3 regions of the Serratia sp. NPDC087055 genome follow, and region 2 is predicted to be linked to each of the others. Evidence: predicted binding sites of a transcription regulator. Region 2 holds the regulator's gene; each other region holds the start of a gene.

Region 1 (2,249 bases), on a different contig from region 2:
CTCTCTACGGTATCCAGTGGGATACTGCTGTCCTGACCGCCGTACAGCCCAAGCACGGGGGCGGAGAGCTGCGTGGCGATATCGACCGGAAACTTTGGCGAGTTAAGCGTTTTTTCACCCACCAGTTTGCCATACCAAGCGACGGCAGCCTTTAACTGCGGGTTATGGGCCGCATACAGCCAGGTAATACGCCCGCCCCAGCAAAAACCGGTAATGGCCAACTTGCCTGCGTCCCCGCCGTGACGGGTCGCCCAATGTGCTGCATGATCCAAATCCGCCAATACCTGGCGATCTGGCACTTTGTTCACCAGCTTTTGAAACAGTTCACCGATGTCGGTGTAATCTTTGGCATCCCCCTGACGGAAATACAGCTCAGGTGCAATCGCCAGATAGCCTTGCTTTGCCAAACGACGGCACACGTCCTGGATATGTTCATGGACGCCAAAAATTTCCTGTACCACCAGCACAACCGGGAATGGGCCACTGTGATCTGCCGGTTTGGCGATATAGGCCGGCAGATTGTCGCCCTGCGAAGGAATGGTGGTTTCCCCTGCATGAATGCCTTGTTCATCGGTAAGAATGGTTGAGGCAGCCAACGGTGTTACGGCAGGGGTGAATCCCCCCTGAGCCTGTTTTAATGTCATCACATGATCGGTTTTCATTGCGGTCTCCGTGCAATAGAGAAAAGCGCTGAGATTAACTATAGGAAAGATTACGCGTTATTGGCATCGAGTTGAGCATTTTCGGTCAAGTCTGTAAAAAATGGTTAATTATCTGGCTTTACTGCATTTTTGTTGTCTTTTTATCATGCTATTACGCATGTTGACACCTAGGAGTGCCATAAGGTGCGTTAGCTGCCGTTTATATGGCTAAGTTGCCGATAAACGGGGCGTATTTTCTGAGGTCGCGTAAATAGTGGGCTAGAGTACAGGCCTTTGTGATCGGAGACGCACCGCGGGAAACGGCCGTACAGTTTGTCAGCTAGACTTGTGGCAACTGAGGCGCACATATCGGCCTTTTGGCTTATTTTTGTGACTATAGTCACGAAAATTATGTAGATTGCATTTTGTTTCTTTATTCAAAGTGATGGTCGTCACTAAATTGAGTGGCGATTTTCAGTAGAGTACTTTTTTGTTCCTCCCAATAAACATGATCTATGAGGAGTCTCGCATGTCTCAATCTGACGTTTTTCATCTCGGCCTCACTAAAAACGATTTACAAGGGGCCCAGCTTGCCATCGTTCCTGGCGATCCACAGCGCGTAGAGAAAATTGCCAAGCTGATGGAAAATCCGGTGCATCTGGCTTCCCATCGTGAATTTACCTCATGGCGTGCAGAGCTGGACGGTAAGGCCGTTATCGTCTGCTCCACCGGTATCGGTGGCCCGTCTACGTCTATCGCCGTTGAAGAGCTGGCGCAGTTGGGTATCCGGACCTTCTTGCGTATCGGCACCACGGGCGCGATCCAGTCAAACATCAATGTCGGTGACGTGCTGGTGACCACTGCGGCAGTTCGCCTTGATGGCGCAAGCTTGCACTTTGCACCGATGGAATTCCCGGCCGTGGCCGATTTCACCTGTACCACGGCATTGGTCGAAGCGGCTAAAGCTGCGGGTGCGACCACGCACATTGGCGTTACCGCGTCTTCCGATACCTTCTATCCAGGTCAGGAACGTTACGATACCTACTCCGGCCGGGTTGTTAGCCGTTTCAAAGGCTCGATGGAAGAGTGGCAGTCGATGGGTGTAATGAACTATGAAATGGAATCGGCCACGCTGCTGACCATGTGTGCAAGCCAGGGCCTGCGTGCGGGTATGGTTGCCGGTGTGATCGTTAACCGCACCCAGCAAGAAATCCCGAACGCGGAAACCATGAAAAACACCGAAAGCAAAGCGGTGCAGATCGTGGTTGATGCGGCACGCCGCCTGCTGTAATTCCTCTGCAATTCAACGGGCCGTCCCGCGGCCCGTTTTGTCATTCAGTCGTAATCTGTTACGGTTATAACCCATCGTCTTTCACGTTGCAGCGTTGTTGGCTGCCGTCAGTTATGTGGCCCGTTCTTGGGTCAAACCCCTTACGGGGCCGCTGCGAGCAGCGTTCAAGTCTGCTCCCGGCAGATTTGTCACCCCAGTGACTTACCTGAGTAAGCGCCTGAGGGTGCCCGACCTGGCCACCTCTTTAATCCGTTGAGCCCGGTTCTACCGATGCTATCAGAGGTTGCGTTTTTTCAGACAGTAACAACGAGGACGTC
Region 2 (2,249 bases):
GCGGTAGAAAGTTAAGCTGCTGATACAGCAGGGTGATCAGATCCATCACTTTTTGCTGGCGTATCAACAGTGGCGGTAATGCGGTCTGTGGATCGGTATGCTGGGTCAGCAGCGAATATTTGGCCTCAAAGTAGTCCGCCAGTTCCAAATAGAGCTGATTGAGCGATTCGCGCATCGGTTGTTCTTTCCACAGCGTGAACCAAAACCAGGTAAACAGCCCGTACCAGGCGGTACCCACGACGTATAGCAGCGGTGCGTGCCAAAGCGGAACTGTACCGGCCATACTGAGGGAGAAAATGGCGGCAACCAGCGAGGCGGGCAACAGGCGGGCATGTAACGGACTTATTTCACCGCTGACGCCGAGAAGCAGTGCCAGGCCAAGCATCAACACCGGCAACGGCAAGTGCCAAAGTAATGCTTGCTGTAATAGCAGGCTGCTGAGTGCAAATAGAGAGCCACCGACAATCAGACGTTTGAAGAAGCGTTTGTGAGGGGTGTCTAGCCCGGCAATATTGCAGCAGGCAGGAACCAGGGAAAATAATAGGCCGTATTGCAGTTGGCCGATCAACAGGCCGAGTAACACTGGCAGGCACAGCACCAGCGTTTGCCGCAGTGCATAGTTGACTTCCGGGTGGTAAATCAGTCTGCGCCACATGATGACTTGGGGCATAAAAAAACGGCGCGAATCATCGCGCCGTTTTTTCAGTGATTAACGCGTGCCGTAAACGACAATGGTTTTGCCGTGGGCGGAGATCAGGTTTTGATCTTCAAGCATTTTCAGAATACGGCCAACGGTTTCACGTGAACAACCGACGATTTGGCCAATTTCCTGACGAGTAATTTTAATCTGCATACCATCAGGATGGGTCATGGCATCAGGTTGTTTCGCCAGGTTCAGCAGTGTTTGCGCGATACGGCCTGTAACGTCCAGGAAGGCGAGGTTACCCACTTTCTCAGATGTTATCTGCAGACGGTTTGCCATCTGGGCTGACAGGCGCATCAGGATGTCCGGGTTGACCTGAATTAACTGGCGGAATTTCTTGTAGGAAATTTCAGCCACTTCGCAGGCGGTCTTCGCCCTAACCCAGGCGCTACGCTCCTGACCTTCTTCAAATAATCCAAGCTCGCCGATGAAATCCCCCTGGTTAAGGTAGGATAAAATCATCTCTTTACCTTCTTCATCCTTAATCAGCACCGCGACGGAGCCTTTGACGATGTAGTAAAGCGTTTCGGCTTTTTCACCTTGGTGAATCAGCGTACTTTTGGATGGATATTTGTGGATATGGCAATGAGACAGGAACCATTCGAGAGTAGGGTCTGTTTGCGGTTTGCCGAGAACCATTCGCTGTTATCCTCTGTTGTTATCGCTGCCTTGTGTCACAGGGGTCAGAGTTCCCTGTAAAACCTGTTGTCGCCGTTGTTTTAATGGTGGCTATCAGCAGATTTTGAGGCGTGTCATAAATATACGCTGTCGCTCTAGCATATTAACTTGCCGGGAGAGCTGCAAGCTACATTCTGTTAACATACCGGTAAAGGAGCCTTTCCCTGGGAGTTTCCCTGAAATCAGTGTCCCGGAAAGATTTATTGCGGCTCTGTTTGTAGCACAGAGTGAGGCGGGTGTCTTGTGTTGTCTCGCTTCAGCATGATTAGCATCAGGTTCCGTTGCCAGTTTCTATGCGAAAGCGTACCCTGATTTTAAGAAATTAACCGGAGTGACCAGTATGCAGGCAAGAGTTAAGTGGGTGGAAGGGTTAACGTTTCTGGGTGAATCCGCGTCTGGCCATCAGGTGTTGATGGACGGCAATGCGGGCGACAAAGCGCCCAGCCCGATGGAAATGGTGCTGATGTCGGTAGGGGGCTGTAGTGCTATCGACGTGGTGTCGATCCTGCAAAAAGGGCGTAATGATGTGCGTGATTGCGAGGTCAAGCTGACTTCTGAACGACGTGAAGAAGCACCGCGGCTGTTCACCCATATCAACCTGCACTTTATCGTGAGCGGTAAAGATCTGAGCGACAAAATCGTTGAGCGGGCGGTGAACCTTTCGGCGGAGAAATACTGCTCGGTGTCATTGATGCTGAGTAAGGCCGCCAGCGTGACTCACAGCTTTGAAATCCGCGACGTGGTCTAATGGCGAAAAGGCGCGGCCCATCGCCGCGCTCTATCCACTTATTCGATTTTTTTGCCTTCCAGCAGACGCTGCACCAAGGGTGCCATGATCAGCTCCATCGCCAGCCCCATTTTGCCGCCC
Region 3 (2,249 bases), on a different contig from region 2:
ACAAATAATTAACACTCAGGCGCTGCGACGCAGCGGGGTGGCTAACAGCAAGCTGAACAATTCAGCCTGTGAGCCGATATTCAGCTTGCTGTAGATGTTCTTGCGGTGATTTTTCACCGTGCCCAAGCTAATAAACAGCCGGTCGGCAATCTGCTGTGAGCCGCAACCCTCAAGGATCAGATCCACAATCTCGCGTTCGCGGGGCGTCAGCAGATAACGCGCCTGCACGGCCTTGTCCATTACCTTTTCCGGCGTAGCGGGGGCGGCAATCACTTCCCCATGCAGACGAGCGACGCTTTTCAATAGCGTCAGCGCATCGCGTAAATCCGCCAGTTGGGGGGAACGTACCCCGACCGATTGACGCGCCGACCCGAAGAACACCCCCAGCCCGCGTTCCGCCGTCAGGGGCAGCAGCACGCCAGCTTCGTCATGCCAGCCGGTCTTGCGGTAAAAATTACGGTAATAATCAGTATGGTAGAAACCGCAGGGCGCGAGCTGGCGCAGCGTTAGCACGTCGCCCCCAGCGCCGCCGTTCAGCGCCTGATAAAACGGATCCTGGAGGTAGGCGCCCTGTTGGTAAAGTTGGTTAACCGCGTCGCTGTTTTCCTTCTCGGTTTTTATCAGGCAGCGCGGCGCCTGGCCGCGTTCAAAAGCGTAGACAATGGCATTATCAAAAGCGAAAAAGCCTTCCAGCCAGGCCAACAAGCCAGGATAAAAGCCTGGGGTCGCCACCGCGTCGATCACCGCTGATAATCGTTCGACCTGAATAGTCATCTCTGCCCGCCATCATTAATAAATTAACAATTACTGTGCTCCGGCTTCATCCTGGCCTGCTTGTTATAAAAAACACTCAATGGCGCCAAATGCAATCCCTGAATTGTTTACATGTTAAACAAATCACACCTTCGCAAGATTATTGCGCCCTGCCACAATCATGCTGGGTTAACATATTAATGGAATGTCATTCAGGCAGTGAAAAGCAGTGGTTCGGCCGCTGAGGCTGGCTTATGCTGTGGTTTTCGTGCGCCAAGGAGAGACTATGACAACCAGCCTGACGATCGCCAACCGCCATACCTGGTTCGGCCACGGCAGTATCAGCCAACTGATCCCGCTACTGAACGCAGAACCGCAGCCGACGCTGCTGTTTAGCTGCCGCTCATTTCTCAATGGCGCGGTGTATTCTTCGCTGGCGGACACGTTGACGCCGCTGCTTATCGGCACTGAGATCGTCAGCCACGAGGCGTCACCGCACGAGATCGACGCCTGGGTAGCGCGCTGGCGCGGCAAGGTTCAGCGGGTGGTGGCGATCGGCGGCGGCAGCGTGCTGGATGCCGCCAAGGCCTTTGCCGCCCTGGTTGAGCACCCACTGCCAACCCTGCGCTATATGGAAAAAATCGGCGACACTAAAATCAGTGGGGCCACCTTGCCGCTGATTGCCATCCCGACCACGGCCGGTACCGGCAGCGAAGTCACCCAGAATGCGGTCATCACAGATACCCAGTTCAGTAAGGTGAAAGCCTCGCTGCGGCATAACAATTTTGTCCCTCATACCGCTATTCTGGACCCGCAACTGCTGCAGGGTGCGCCGGATAAGGTCCTGGCTTACTGCGCCATCGATGCCTTCACCCATTTGTTCGAGGCCTACCTGTCCAAAACCGCCAATGCCATGACGCGAGAGATGTCATTGACCGGTATCCGCCACTTCCTGCAAGCCTGGCCCAGGCTCAACCGCAGCGATCAGGCACGTGAGGACATCATGCAGGCTTCCTACTTAGGTGGGCTGACGCTGAGTGCCGCGGGGCTGGGTGTGATCCACGGTATTGCAGGTGAGATTGGCGCATTGCGCGATTATCACCACGGACAGGTCTGCGGCCGTCTGCTGCTGCCTTTCCTCGAGCTGCTGGCTCAAAGTGAACAACCGCAGCAGCGGGCACTGATGGCCGACCTCGCCACTCGCCTGTTCCCCGAACAACATGACAGCCCGGAACGCTACCTGATCGACTTCATTACCCGCAACGCCATCGCCACGTTTTGGCAGGACGATCTGCCCCTGTCCGCCGACGAACTGGCCGTGACGCTGGCTAAATCCAACAGCAAGAACGCGCTGATCGACTACAGTGCGCCGCAGCGTCAGCTGATGATCGAAGGCGCATTCCGCGTCGAATGATTATAGAATGAGATCAACGTAATAGCGGGGGATCGGAAATGGGTATCATCAGCTGGATTTTCACCGGCATCGCGATTGGCAT

Evidence for each region. Region 2 encodes CRP, which controls carbon source genes, mostly activating them, when cyclic AMP is high. Its sites were predicted from a motif close to ATGTGANNNNNNTCACAT; they were not measured.
Region 1: a site for CRP is predicted at 1,082-1,099, ahead of udp (uridine phosphorylase). Genes of this name have one in related genera too.
Region 3: a site for CRP is predicted at 886-903, ahead of ACI2J2_RS14930 (iron-containing alcohol dehydrogenase). Genes of this name have one in related genera too.

What each region holds. Positions count from the first base shown of each region.
Region 1 covers NZ_JBJDOG010000004.1:22,632-24,880, reverse strand. The annotation lists gene ACI2J2_RS18315 (dienelactone hydrolase family protein) at 1-662, opposite strand, end outside; gene udp (uridine phosphorylase) at 1,171-1,932, shown strand.
Region 2 covers NZ_JBJDOG010000006.1:205,298-207,546, forward strand. The annotation lists gene ACI2J2_RS21825 (YccS/YhfK family putative transporter) at 1-655, opposite strand, end outside; gene crp (cAMP-activated global transcriptional regulator CRP) at 710-1,342, opposite strand; gene ACI2J2_RS21835 (OsmC family protein) at 1,722-2,129, shown strand; gene ACI2J2_RS21840 (phosphoribulokinase) at 2,168-2,249, opposite strand, start outside.
Region 3 covers NZ_JBJDOG010000002.1:250,131-252,379, reverse strand. The annotation lists gene ACI2J2_RS14935 (response regulator transcription factor) at 16-774, opposite strand; gene ACI2J2_RS14930 (iron-containing alcohol dehydrogenase) at 1,040-2,167, shown strand.